Regions from separate parts of the Nocardia sp. NPDC051463 genome, predicted to be linked through region 4. Evidence: riboswitches for the same ligand, from Rfam matches in the RefSeq annotation. Region 4 holds a riboswitch; each other region holds the start of a gene.
What was found. A riboswitch is a leader RNA that binds a small molecule or an ion and turns the genes downstream of it on or off. The one in region 4 is predicted to bind S-adenosylmethionine.
Positions count from the first base shown of each region.

Region 1: linked by a shared signal. The riboswitch ahead of AB0M74_RS13505 (bifunctional o-acetylhomoserine/o-acetylserine sulfhydrylase) and the one ahead of AB0M74_RS19985 (aminotransferase class V-fold PLP-dependent enzyme) in region 4 are both predicted to bind S-adenosylmethionine.
Region 2: linked by a shared signal. The riboswitch ahead of AB0M74_RS29145 (hypothetical protein) and the one ahead of AB0M74_RS19985 (aminotransferase class V-fold PLP-dependent enzyme) in region 4 are both predicted to bind S-adenosylmethionine.
Region 3: linked by a shared signal. The riboswitch ahead of AB0M74_RS15470 (rhodanese-like domain-containing protein) and the one ahead of AB0M74_RS19985 (aminotransferase class V-fold PLP-dependent enzyme) in region 4 are both predicted to bind S-adenosylmethionine.

Region 1 is NZ_JBFBAB010000008.1:27,866-31,045, forward strand. Features, by position in the region: gene AB0M74_RS13505 (bifunctional o-acetylhomoserine/o-acetylserine sulfhydrylase) at 53-1,402, opposite strand; SAM riboswitch class IV at 1,489-1,599, opposite strand; gene AB0M74_RS13510 (TetR family transcriptional regulator) at 1,652-2,389, opposite strand; gene AB0M74_RS13515 (MFS transporter) at 2,524-3,180, shown strand, end outside.
Region 2 is NZ_JBFBAB010000030.1:24,553-27,732, forward strand. Features, by position in the region: gene AB0M74_RS29135 (LLM class flavin-dependent oxidoreductase) at 1-773, opposite strand, end outside; gene AB0M74_RS29140 (GNAT family N-acetyltransferase) at 770-1,333, opposite strand; gene AB0M74_RS29145 (hypothetical protein) at 1,385-1,678, opposite strand; SAM riboswitch class I at 2,023-2,116, opposite strand; gene AB0M74_RS29150 (hypothetical protein) at 2,402-3,118, shown strand.
Region 3 is NZ_JBFBAB010000009.1:194,765-197,944, reverse strand. Features, by position in the region: gene AB0M74_RS15480 (RpiB/LacA/LacB family sugar-phosphate isomerase) at 1-35, opposite strand, end outside; gene AB0M74_RS15475 (O-succinylhomoserine sulfhydrylase) at 141-1,367, opposite strand; gene AB0M74_RS15470 (rhodanese-like domain-containing protein) at 1,352-1,768, opposite strand; SAM riboswitch class IV at 1,783-1,899, opposite strand; gene AB0M74_RS15465 (hypothetical protein) at 1,962-2,417, opposite strand; gene AB0M74_RS15460 (FAD-dependent oxidoreductase) at 2,759-3,180, shown strand, end outside.
Region 4 is NZ_JBFBAB010000014.1:147,229-150,408, forward strand. Features, by position in the region: gene AB0M74_RS19980 (flavin reductase family protein) at 1-411, shown strand, start outside; gene AB0M74_RS19985 (aminotransferase class V-fold PLP-dependent enzyme) at 501-1,823, opposite strand; SAM riboswitch class IV at 1,870-1,983, opposite strand; gene AB0M74_RS19990 (LysE family translocator) at 2,124-2,768, shown strand; gene AB0M74_RS19995 (DHA2 family efflux MFS transporter permease subunit) at 2,770-3,180, opposite strand, start outside.

The sequences.
Region 1 (3,180 bases), on a different contig from region 4:
GGCAGGGCCACCGTCGGAGCGGGTCGCACGGCACTCGGTTCGGCGTGCACGGTCACGTCGCCGCCGCCGCGAAACCGGCTCGCAGATCGGCGAGGATGTCGTCGATTCCCTCGATGCCCACCGCCAGCCGAACCAGCCCCGGCGTGACGCCGGAGGCCAACTGCTCTTCAGGTGTCAGCTGCGAGTGCGTGGTCGACGCAGGATGGATCACGAGAGAACGCACATCACCGATGTTAGCGACATGGCTGTGCAGGGCTAATGCGTCCACGAACTTCTTGCCCGCATCGACACCGCCGCTGAGCTCGAACGCAACAATCGCGCCCGGCCCCTTCGGTGCGAGCTGCTTGGCGCGCTCGTGCCACGGCGAGGACGGCAGCCCCGCGTAGTACACCGCTTCGACGGTGGGCTGGGCGGTCAGGAACTCGGCCACCGCCTGCGCGTTGGCGACATGGCGCTCCAGGCGCAGGCTCAGCGTCTCGACGCCCTGACTGATCAGGAAGGCGTTGAACGGCGACACCGCGGCGCCGAGGTCGCGCAGCAGCTGCACGCGTGCCTTCAGCGCGTACGCGGGTGCGCCCAGGTCGGCGAACACCGCACCGTGGTAGCTCGGGTCCGGAGTGGTGAAACCCGGGAACCGTGGCGCGCCCTGCTCGTCGCGCACGGTCCAGTCGAACGTGCCGCCGTCGACGATCACGCCCGCGACCGCGGTGCCGTGGCCGCCCAGGTACTTGGTCGCCGAGTGCACGACGATGTCGGCACCGTGCGCGAGCGGCTGGATCAGGTACGGGGTGGCGACCGTGTTGTCCACGATCAGCGGCAGTCCGTTGGCGTGCGCGATCGCGGAGATTCCCGGGATGTCGAAGAGGGCACTGCTCGGGTTGGCGATGGTCTCGCCGTAGAACGCCTTGGTGTTCGGCCGGATGGCCGCCCGCCACTGCTCCAGGTCGTCGGGGTCCTCCACGAAGGAGACCTCGATACCGAGCTTGGGCAGCGAGTAGTGGAAGAGGTTGTAGGTGCCGCCGTAGAGGTGCGGGCTGGACACGATGTGGTCGCCTGCCGAGGCCAGGTTGAGGATCGCGTAGGTCTCCGCGGCCTGTCCCGAGGCCAGCAGCAGTGCGGCGACACCACCCTCCAGGGCGGCAATGCGCTGCTCGACCACGTCCTGGGTCGGGTTCATGATCCTGGTGTAGATGTTGCCCGGCTCGGCGAGGCCGAACAACGCGGCCGCGTGATCGGTGTCACGGAAGGCGTAGGAGGTGGTCTGGTAGATCGGGAGGGCGCGGGCGCCGGTGGTCTCGTCCGGGGCCTGCCCCGCGTGGACCTGCTTGGTCTCGAAGGACCACTGCGTCGGATCGGACGCGATCGAATCGATATCGGCCGCGGACGCGATGGGGTCACTCATGTCTTACTCCAAGGGGGTTGTTCGCCAGAACTACTTACTAATGGGATGTGGGCGACGGACAACAACACATGGGGGGTACCTCCTGAAGTGCGCGCTTGCTCTCGACTTTCGAGAGCCCGGTCATCACCCGGAGCACCCCACCGCTGCAGGAGGGTTGCCGTCCAGCAAGCCGGGGCTTCGCGCTGGCACTCATGACCTGACCGGCATCATAGCTGGCGGTCGGTCGACGATCGAAATCGTCGTCGAAAATCACCGGGTTGCGGTGGCCAACGGGACGCAGCAGATGCGCACGAACTCGTCGAAGGTGGACAGGAACGCGGTGCGGCCCGCCATGGCCGCCGCCGCCGGATCGCTGTCGTCGAAGATGTCGACCGAACATTCCATCCCGAGCTGACCGATCAGCTGCCAGGTGCCGACGATCAGCCGCACCTCGAGTGCGTCGGGCTGGGTGTGGAGTCGTTCGGCGAGCACCTCGGCGATCGCGGCGGTCTTGTTGTCGGCATGTTCGAGACTGCGCGCACTGACCGACGGACTGTTGCGCAAGATGCGCTGCATCTGCTGGAACTGCCGGAACGACAGCAGTCTGTCATTTCCGTCTATCGCCTGGTCGATGGTCCGCAGGAAAGCCTCACGCAATGCTTGCAGCTCGTTGCCGGTGACCGGGAGTCCGCGCAGCGTCTCGGCGACAGTGCGGCCGAAGTCCTTGATCGGCCCCAGGATGATGTCTTCTTTGCTGTCGAAATACCGGTTGATCGTCCGGGGCGAGACGTCGGCGGCATTGGCGATCTGCTCGACGGTGGTGGCATCGAAACCATGCGCGTCGCAGAGATCGAGTCCGACCTCGATGATGCGCAACCGGGTCTGCTGCTTCTTGCGCTCGCGCAGGCCGGCAGGCGTGGGAATCGCGGCGTGGTCCTGGTTCGGCTCGGCGCCGGCAGGGGAGTCCGCTGCGGCGCTCGCGCCGGTCGGCGTTGATGACTCGAGCATCTTTCCACTGTATCGCAACCGGGACTTTTCGTGTCGTTAGCAGTCAAATGTCTGATTGCGACATTTTTCTCTTGACGACAAATGTCTGACAATGACAGGATGGCATCACGACTTCGAGTTTCAAGGAGATCAAGGTGACCGAGACTGCGACAGCGGTAGACGTTCCGGAAAAACAAGGCAGTTCGGCACGCTGGTTGGCCCTGGGGGTGATCGCATTGGCCCAGCTCATGGTGGTGCTGGACGCCACCATCGTGACCATCTCGCTGCCGTTCGCACAACGTGATCTCGACATCAGTGATGGCAATAAGCAATGGATGCTCACCGCCTACACGCTGATTTTCGGCGGTCTGCTGTTGCTCGGCGGCCGGCTCGCCGACTACCTCGGCAGGCGCCGGATCTTCATCGTCGGTCTCGTGGGCTTCGCGGCGGCCTCCGCGCTTGCGGGTCTCGCGCAGAACGGTGTGGAGCTGTTCGCCGGCCGCGCACTGCAGGGCGCTTTCGCGGCTTTGCTTGCGCCGGCGGCACTTTCGCTGCTCTCGGTGACTTTCACCGAGGCCAAGGAACGCGCGACCGCGTTCGGTGTCTTCGCCGGAATCTCCGCGGGTGGGGCCGCGCTCGGACTGATCGCGGGTGGCGCGCTCACCGAGTACGCCTCGTGGCGCTGGTGCCTGCTGGTGAACACCCCGATCGCCATCCTCGCTCTGGTCGGTGCGCTGGCCTTTGTGGTGAAGGACATACCGGCCCCGCGCACCGGCGGCTACGACGTGCCGGGTGCCGTCACCGTGACGCTC
Region 2 (3,180 bases), on a different contig from region 4:
CGTGCCTCGAAGATCGGCCGGAACACCGCCGCGGCCTCCTGCGAGGTCCTGGCCACGTGGAATCCGGCGGTACCCGCGCCGACCATGGCATCGGCAGGGTCGTGCCCGTAGAACTCCCACCGCTCCCGGTAGTGGCGCACGAGCTCGGCATACGGCTCGATGGGATTGGTGACATTCGCCGAGAACAGCGGATCACCGTGGCGCGCGGCCAGTTCCACCGAGTCGCGACTCGTCGCGCTGCCGTGCCAGATGCGGATGCGTGGCTGCCACGGCCGCGGCAGCGCCTTGGCCGCGCGGAGTTCGGGCCGGAACCGACCGGACCAGGTCACGCTGTCGCTGGCCCAGAGTTCCCGGAACAGCTCGTAGCCTTCCCGATTGCGGTCCCACTGATCGTCGGTGGTGACGTGGAACAACTCGGCTTGTGCGCTGCCGTTGCCCTTGCCGATGATCAGTTCCAGCCTGCCGCCGGAGAGATTGTCCAGCGTCGAGTAGTCCTCGAAGGCGCGCACCGGATCCAGCAGGCTCAGAGTGGTGACCGCGGTGAACAACGAGATGCGCGAGGTGACCGCGGCGATGTGGCTGAGGATCACCGGCGGTGCGGCCGACAGGAACGGATCCTCGTGCCGCTCGCCGACGGCGAACCCGTCGTAGCCGAGCTCTTCGGCGCTGCTCGCCTGCTCGATGACAGTGCGCAGCCGCTCTCTGGTGCCGGGCAGTCGCCCGGTTGTCGGATCCGGAACCCGGGTGACCAGGGTGAACAGCAGGAACTTCATGCGTGGGCTCCTACCGGGTCGGAGGCGGGAAGTGGGGCGTGCAGGTACTTCTCGAAGGGATGCGGGGCGATCTCTTCCGACGGGGTGTCCAAGTCGTAGAGCGCGGTGTAACCGTGAGCCAGATACAGGGCGACGGCCTCGGGCTGGCGTGGACCCGTGATCAGGTAGATGCGGCGGTATCCACGCCGTGCGATTTCGGTCTCCAGCTGTTCGAGCACGAAGCGGCCCAGTCCCTGCCTGCGGTGCTCACGTGCGGTCCAGATGCGTTTCAGCTCGGCGGTGTCGTCGTCGTAGCGCCGGAAAGCGCCGCCCGCCACGGGTTCGCCGTCGCGGGTCACGACCAGCAGCGCACCGTCCGGCGCCGCGAACTCCGCGGCTGGATAGGCGCGCAGCGAGTCGTGCACGGCACCGACGGTCCGGCCGTAGCGCATGCTGTATTCGACGGCGAGCTCCGCGAGCAGGGGTGTGGCCAGCGGATCGTCCTGGGCGACCGCGTACACGCGCAGCTCGGGTCGAGTCGTCGGCGAGCGTCGCCGGCTCGAGGAAAGTCGCTGTGTCATCGGGCTGTCACGACTTCTTCGGCAGGCCGGGCGGGTTGGTCCGCGAGTCGGTCACTGTTTCGGGCTTGCGCCCCACCGGTCGATGGCCTGCTGGTAGGTGCCCGACTGGATGGCGTGGTCGATGGCCTTGTGCACCGCGCCGATCAGCCTGTTGTTCTTCTTGGTGAGCACGCCGATCTCGCCATGGAGCGCCTCGCCCGCGCCGGAGGCGGTGGCCACGATCTCGGTGTTGCCGTGTGATAGATCGCGGTGGGGTTGGATCCGATGGGCCGGCGCACCGATGGTGGGCCGCAGATCGAACAGTGGCGGTCGTCGTACCCGCTCCGGACGGATGGACGATGCCAACCGAGTCGACGGTGCCGGACGTGGCGGATTCGTCGGGTGCCGGGGTGGCGGGTTCGCCGGGTGCTGCACTCGTGCCGGGCCGGCCCGGGGAGGCGGGCGCACCGCCGACGGCCGCGGCTGCGCCGGAAACGGCTGCGCCAGATGCGATGGACGCACTCATATCGAGGTCCTTCGAAGAAACGAACGAGACCGGCCCCTCATCAGGCGGTCACATCACCCGGCCAGTGACGGGTGCACAAGCTGGCGGCGTGGTCAGTCGCGACAGCTCGCGGCGGTGATGTGGCACTGGTCGACAGGGCGAGGGGCCCAACGGTTGCCGGGTTGTTCGGTGATCATGTCGGTTTCCTCCATCGTTCCCGGCGGAAGCACCCGCACCCGGCTCGCGGGGGGTTGCTGCGACGTCGACGAGCCAGGTCTCTCGGTCGCTCTGGATGGTGCGGCCCGCGGCGAGCTCGGGGCCGTCGAGGGGCTAGCCGAAATAGCATGCGAAGCAAGGGCACTCCAGAACAAGGTTAGGAATCAGCGTGAGCGCAGCCCTTGTCCGACAGGTCGTCTCCCGCGATCATTTAGCCCGTCGCCCTGAGCAGCGCCCACCTCATGGATCCGACTCACAGATCGTGTCGCGTGCGACGCGCCGGAAATTAGCTGTGCCGAAGATTCCCAGCTTCGAGAGTTTGCCGGAGTACCGTGTCCTCGATCGTGCCGACGATGAGGAGGTCCGAAGTGACCGTTGTGCGCCGTCTGACCACGCTGACCGCCATCGCGACGAGTGCCGCCGCGCTAGCCCTTGCCGCCCCTGCCACCGCTTTCGGCGCTCCGGCGGCTCCCACCCCGGCTGCGGCCGCCGAGCGCCCCGGTCTCGCCCCGGCAGCCGCGCCTACCGATCTGTTCGGCGCGTATCAATCGGCGGTGCAAGCGCTGCGTGCCGCCGGCATGGACCCCTTCCTGTATCCGACCGCCGCGGCATTCTGCTCCGACGCAGGCACCCTTGGCCTGGTCCCCGCCATCGCGGGCGCTTTTCCCGGCCCGTGGCCCAAGACCACGGTGAACATCCCCGGCCTCGATCTCACCGCCGTGAAAGCGGGCCAGACCATGTTCACCTTCGTGCCCTATGGCGTTGCCCCCGACACCTCGACCGAGTCGGGCATGCGTGTCGCCTGGATGAACCTGAGCAACGGGCGCAGCGGCGCCACCTCGATGGGCCTGCTCTCCGACGTCTTCCGAGCTATGGTCCCCGCCGAGGTCCCCGCAGAAATCCGCCCCCTTGCCGAACGCGCGATCCAGGACTTCTTCTTCGCCGCCCTCCCGGTCGGCGGGGTCCGCGCCGTCCCGGTCGATACCGGCTCGGGAACCGTGCTCGCCGCCGTCTTCGGCGCCGTCGAAAACAACGGCCACTCGTGCTTCTTCCTCCCGACCATCGGTATCACCGCGGTTCCATAGCTCGGTCTGTCCGACCCTCCGGTCCGGAATCAAAAGGCCCAGGAGCCGAAGGCGTCACCCCT
Region 3 (3,180 bases), on a different contig from region 4:
CCCACACGCTCGTCCGCTGCCACCGAGATCCGCATACGTCCAGGGTAGGCACGCGGCGGCGCCGCAGGTCACCGAACGGGACATCACCGCTCGCTTCTCGGCGGCCGCCGCGACAATGTCCCGACCGGCGGCGAGTTGCTCTAGCCGAGGGCGTGGTCCAGGTCGTCGAGGAGGTCCTCGACGTCTTCCAGGCCGACCGAAATGCGGACGACGCCGTCGGTGAGACCGATGGTCGCGCGACCTTCCGGGCCCATGGCGCGATGGGTGGTGGTGGCCGGGTGGGTGATGAGGGTCTTGGAGTCACCGAGATTGTTGGAGATGTCGACGATGCGCAAGCGGTTGAGCACCTCGAAGGCACGCTTCTTGCCTTCATCCGCAGGCGCGTTCAGCTCGAAGGTGACCACCGTGCCGCCGCCGCTCATCTGGCTCACGGCCAGCTCGTGCTGCGGATGTGATTCCAGGAAGGGGTATTTCACCCAGCCGACGGACTTGTTGCCCTCGAGGAATTGGGCGATGCGCAGCGCGGATTCAGTGGAATGACGCACCCGCAGCGGCATCGTCTCCAAGCCCTTGAGCAGGGTCCACGCATTGAACGGGCTCAATGCGGGACCGGTGTGGCGCATCAGATTCTTCACCGGGCCGTCGATGTAGTCCTGTGCACCGAGAATCGCGCCGCCGAGCACCCGGCCCTGGCCGTCGATGTGCTTGGTGCCGGAATACACCAGGACGTCGGCGCCGAGTTCGAAGCCACGCTGCAGCAGCGGCGTGGCGAAGACGTTGTCCAGCACCACCTTCGCGCCCGCGGCATGGGCGAGTTCGGTGACCCGGCGCACGTCCACCAGCGTCTGCATCGGATTGGCCGGTGTCTCGAAGAACACCGCCTGGGTGGGTACCGACAGTGCCTGCTCCCACTGGTCGAGGTCGTCACCGTCGACGAAGACGGTTTCGATTCCCCAGCGCGGCAGAATCTCGTTGCACACCACGAAGCAGGAGCCGAACAGGCTGCGCGCGGCCACCAGTCGATCACCCGCGCCGAGCAGCGCGCCGAGCGCGGTGAAGACGGCGGACATACCGCTCGCCGTGGCGAAGCAGGCTTCGCCCCCGTCCATCAGCCGCAGCCGTTCCTCGAACATGGCGACCGTCGGGTTGCCGTAGCGGGAGTAGACGAAATGTTCGACATCGCCGGTGAACGCGGCCTCGGCGGCCTCCGCGCTCTCGTAGACGAAGCCGGAGGTCAGGTACAGCGCTTCGGCCGTCTCCTCGAAACCGGAGCGCCGCAAGCCACCGCGCACGCCGAGGGTCGCCGGACCGACGCCATCGGGCAGCGGCTTGTCGAAGGAGCCGCCGGTGATCACGATTGCCGCCATGGGAGGCCGATGGCGCGCCAACCGGAGCCGCCACGATGACCGGTCGCGTCGAGGCCGCCCTCGAAGCCGTCCAGCACGTTGTAGGACGGTCCGATCCCGAGCCCGGTCGCGGTGTTCGCGGCATGCGCGGAACGCTGCCCGGAGCGACACAGGAACACGACGGGGGCCTCCGGGTTACGGCCGTCGAGCGCCTGGGTCAGCTGCTCGACGAACGCCCCATTGCGAGTACCGGTGCCGTCGACCCACTCGATCAGCACCGTCGGGCGCTCGATCGATGTGGTGTCGGGAACTCCGACGAAGCGCCATTCGGCTTCGGTCCGCACGTCCACCAGGACGGCTTCGGGGTTGTCCCGCAGTAATTCCCACGCCTGCTGCGGGGTGATGTCACCGGCATAACTCATGTGGACCTCCTGTGAATCCGCTCTTGCCGCACCTGGGTTCGGGTGCGCGGCCAGGTCGTCACCCGGAGCACCCCGCCGCGGAGGAGGGTTGCCGACCAGCAAGCCGGGGCTTGACGCTGGTTCTCATGACCTGGTTCTGAGATTGCCTGGGCGGGGGTCACCCTGTCAAACCCCAGTTCACGACGTGGGATGGTCACCCACAGATGAGCCAGCCGTCGCCCGATCGCGTCAGATTCCAGGTCGCCGTGGCCGCCTTGCCGTCGACCTCGGTGGTGACCGTCGCCTTCGCCCGGTCACCGTCGACCATCGGATTCTCGATTTTTGTTATCTCGACGGACTTTCCGGTTTCGAGGCCGCCGAGTTGGGTGGCCAGCGACGACTTGCGCTCGTCGAATCCGTCGCACGCCACAGCCGGCGGCGGCGTGACGTCGCTGTGGCCACGAGCGTTGGCGTAGTTGCGGACCGCCGCCGCGATGCGATCTGCCTCTGTGACATTTTTCTCAGCCGGTGACAGCAGCCCGCCGAGCACGATCCCGACGACCACGATGGCCGCCACCCCTGCCGCCGCGATGAACGGCCACGGGGTGCGGGAGTCGGTCTGGTCGACCTCGATTACGGCGTCGCCGTCGGTGCCTTGCTGATCGGTCATGGCCACGATGATCCCTGGTCGGCGGGGTTATCGAGCGCGCGCCCCCGAACTCGGACGACACGCCGCCGAGGATCCGCGCACACAACGGTTACCCCTGGGCACACCGTGGGTATGCAACGAGAGGCGGGCCGTAGTGGCCGCAGGCCGGTCACCGCACCGGCGCGGGCCGCCCCTTGGACCACCGATAGAATCGCGAGACTGCGGCCTGCTGTCATAGCTGATATGACTGCGAGTCGGCACCAGTGTCCGCACATCAGGTGCAACCACAGCGGCGCGTCGAGTTAGCCTAGGCTAAGACCGACGCCATTAATTGTTTTCGACCTTAAGGGTGCGCGTAAGAGATGACCGAACAGAGTGCAGCGACCCGCCCGCTCCGCATCGCGATCGTGGGCGCAGGGCCGGCCGGCATCTACGCCGCCGACGCATTGATGAAGTCCGACGCGGAAGTGTCGATCGACTTGTTCGAGCGCATGCCTGCTCCGTTCGGGCTGATCCGCTACGGCGTCGCGCCCGACCATCCGCGCATCAAGGGCATCATCACCGCCCTGCACAAGGTGCTCGACAAGCCGCAGGTGCGCCTGCTCGGCAACATCGACTACGGCACCGACATCACCCTCGACGACCTGCGCACCTTCTATGACGCGGTCATCTTCTCCACCGGCGCCAACGCCGACCGCGCCCTGGATATCCCCGGTATCGGTCTCGACGGCAGCTACGGCGCGGCGGACTTCGTGTCCTGGTACGACGGGCACCCCGATGTGCC
Region 4 (3,180 bases):
GTCGGCTTCACCGCGACATCCTTCGCGTCGTTGTCGCTGCAACCCCCGCTGGTCTCCTTCAACATCGCACACACCTCGTCGAGCATCGCTGCCCTGCTGAAAGCCGATTCGGTGGTCATCCACTTCCTCGGTGAACACCAGCACCACCTGGCCCAGCGCTTCGCGCGCGCCGCGGCGGAACGTTTCACCGACCGCTCGCTGTGGACCACCCTCGACACCGGCGAGCCGGTCCTGCACGGCACCCCCATCTGGGTCCGCGCCGTTCTCCAGCAGCTCATCCCCATCGGCGACCACACCTTCGCCGTCGGCTTGGTCACCCGCGTCCACGACAACACCGATGAAAAACCGGCCGCCGCGCCGCTGCTCTATTACAACGGCCGCTACCACCGCCCGAACGCCCTCGGCGAATGAGCCCGGTTACCCGACGTCCAGGGTGTTGAAGAAGATCTCGACGGGGAATGGCTCGCCGAGTAGCAGCACATCCCACCCCCGAAGTTCGGTCAGCCGAGGTGGCAGGGTGCGGCGCCGACAGCGGTGTCGGGGCTGGTGAAGGGGCGGGTTTCGGGGGTGGGGTTCCATAGGCCGTCGGTGGCGGCGTAGTTCCAGGTAGCGCCGGATTCGACAAGGGCTGCGATGGCCTCGACGAGGCGGTCGACGTCGGTGGAGCTGGTGCCGAGGCCGATGCTGGCGCGCAGTGCGCCGTCGAGACCGAGGCGGGCCAGCAGCGGGTGGGCGCAGAAGCGGCCGTCGCGGATGCCGATGCCGTGTTCGGCGGAGAGATAGGCGGCGACGTGGCCGGGGACGAAGCCGTCCAGGGTAAAGGCGACAATGCCGACGGTGTCAGGGCTGTCGTCCCAGATGCGCAGCAGGTTGACGCCGGGAATGGCGGACAGGCCGGCGCGGAGTCGGTCGGCGAGCAGGCGTTCGTGGGTGGCGAGGGTTTCGGGATCGATCGCACAGAGCGCGTCACAGGCGGCGGCGAGCGCGGCCGCGCCGAGGACGTTCGGGGAGCCTGCCTCGTGGCGCTGCGGTGCCGGGGCCCAGTCGGCGCCTGTGGTGGTGACTTCGCGAACCGCGCCACCGCCTGCCAGATACGGGTCGGCGGCATCCAGCCAATCGCGCCGCCCGACGAGCACACCCGCGCCGTAGGGCGCGTACAGCTTGTGCCCGGAGCAGGCGAGATAGTCGATGCCGCTGTCGCGCAGACTGATTCGGCGATGCGGAGCCAACTGTGCGGCATCGACCAGGATGCGCGCACCACACTGGTGTGCGATGGTGGCCAGTCGCTCCAATGGCAGCACCTCGCCGGTGACGTTGGAGGCCCCGGTGACCGCGAGCAGCGCGGCGGGCTTGCTGCACAGTTCGGCGACCAGCAGCCGGATGGTCTCGGCCACGGTGTCCGCGGCCCGGACTACCCGGCGGCCATTGCGCGTCCACGCCAGGAAGTTGGCGTGGTGCTCGATATCCAGCACCACGGTGTCGCCGGGTACACAGGCGGCGAGCAGGTTCAGCGCGTCGGTGGTGTTGCGGGTGAACACCACCACCTGGTCGTCGTCGGCATCGAAGAATCCGGCCACCGAACCGCGCGCCGCCTCGTAGCACTCGGTGGAGATCCGCGAGGCGTAGCCCGCACCCCGGTGCACGCTCGCGTAGAACGGCAGCAACTGCTGCACTCGGTCGGTGACCTGCGCCAATGCCGGTGCGCTTGCGGCGTAGTCGAAGTTCGCGTAGGTGGTCGTTCCGCCCTGGACGAGCGGCACCCGCAGATCGTCGCCGGAGACCCGGGCGAGGGCGGCGCAGGTCTGCTCCACCACAGCAGTCATCACGAAATCCCGTCGGCTATGGGACCCGGAACCAAGGGGGTTGACGAGTCCGCGCTTGCCGCGCCCGGTCGGGCGGCGGCCAGGTCGTCACCTGGAGCACCCCACCGCGGAGGAGGGTTGCCGACCAGCTAGCCAGGGCTTGATGCTGGTACTCATGACCTGCACCGAGATTGGCAGACCGCACCGGCCGCTGTCAACCGGAATCGGAAACACCACACTCGCGACCAGGAGAAGGCGAGCATGGTTTCGACACGCCGAAACCCGGTTGCGCCATGTCGTGATGTGCGGTCCCCTCGGTGAGTGACGCTTTCCCTGCTGCTCAGTTTCGTCGGCCTGTGCGTGCTGCTGTCCATCACGCCCGGCCCCGATTCGTTCCTGGTGCTGCGCTTCTCGATCGTGGACGCGCGACCCGGGATCGCGGCAGCGATCGGATCGGCGCTCGGCGGCATCGGATGGGCCATTGTGGTCGCGGCGGGCGTCGCAGCTTTGCTGGAGCAGTCGGCGACGGCCTATCGCGCACTGAAGATCGTCGGCGGAATCTACTTGGTGTACTTGGGAGTTCGGGCGCTCATCGATCACCGGCGACAGCGGCGGGCCGCCCTCGACCCGGCCGAAGCGGTTACCGCGCAGGCGAATTCCGCTTCCCCCGCCTCGATTCGCTCGGCATTCGCCGCAGGGCTGGTGTCGTGCATGTTCAACCCGAAGGTCGGTCTGTTCTACCTGGCGGTGCTGCCCCAGTTCCTCACCGACGTCACCTTCGCCAACACCCTCGCCCTCGGCGCGGTCGAATCGAGCATCGCCGCGGTGGAGATGGTGCTGCTCGCGATCGCTGCCTCGCGCGCCGTGGCGATGCTACGCAGGCCGAAGGTCCGCGCTCGCCTGGAGCAGGCGAGCGCGGCTGTCCTCGCTGCCCTCGGTATCGGCACTGCAGCCTCGGCCGCCTAGGTCACCCTTTTTCCTTGCGCCACAAGAGGATCGATGCAACGAGCGCGACGGCTCCCGCACCGGTCAACCACCCGAACGACCGCTGGAAGCTCACATCGATGGACACACCCGCCGCGGCCGCACGATAGAGGACGACCGCCATCAATGCCGCACCGACGGCGCCACCCACCCGCTGCACGATATTCACGAACGACGCGGCATCCGGGAGTTGCTCGCGACCGACTGCCGCATAGGCCGCCGTAACGATGGGCATTCCGGTCAGTCCCGCAGCAATCCCTCTGACCAGCAACAACGCCTGCACAAGTAGGGGATTCAGCGAGGCGTCCGACAGCGCGAACGACACCGTTGTCGCGACGATCAACGCATTGCCCGCCACCGCGACGACACCACCCCCGTAGCGGTCGGTCAGCCG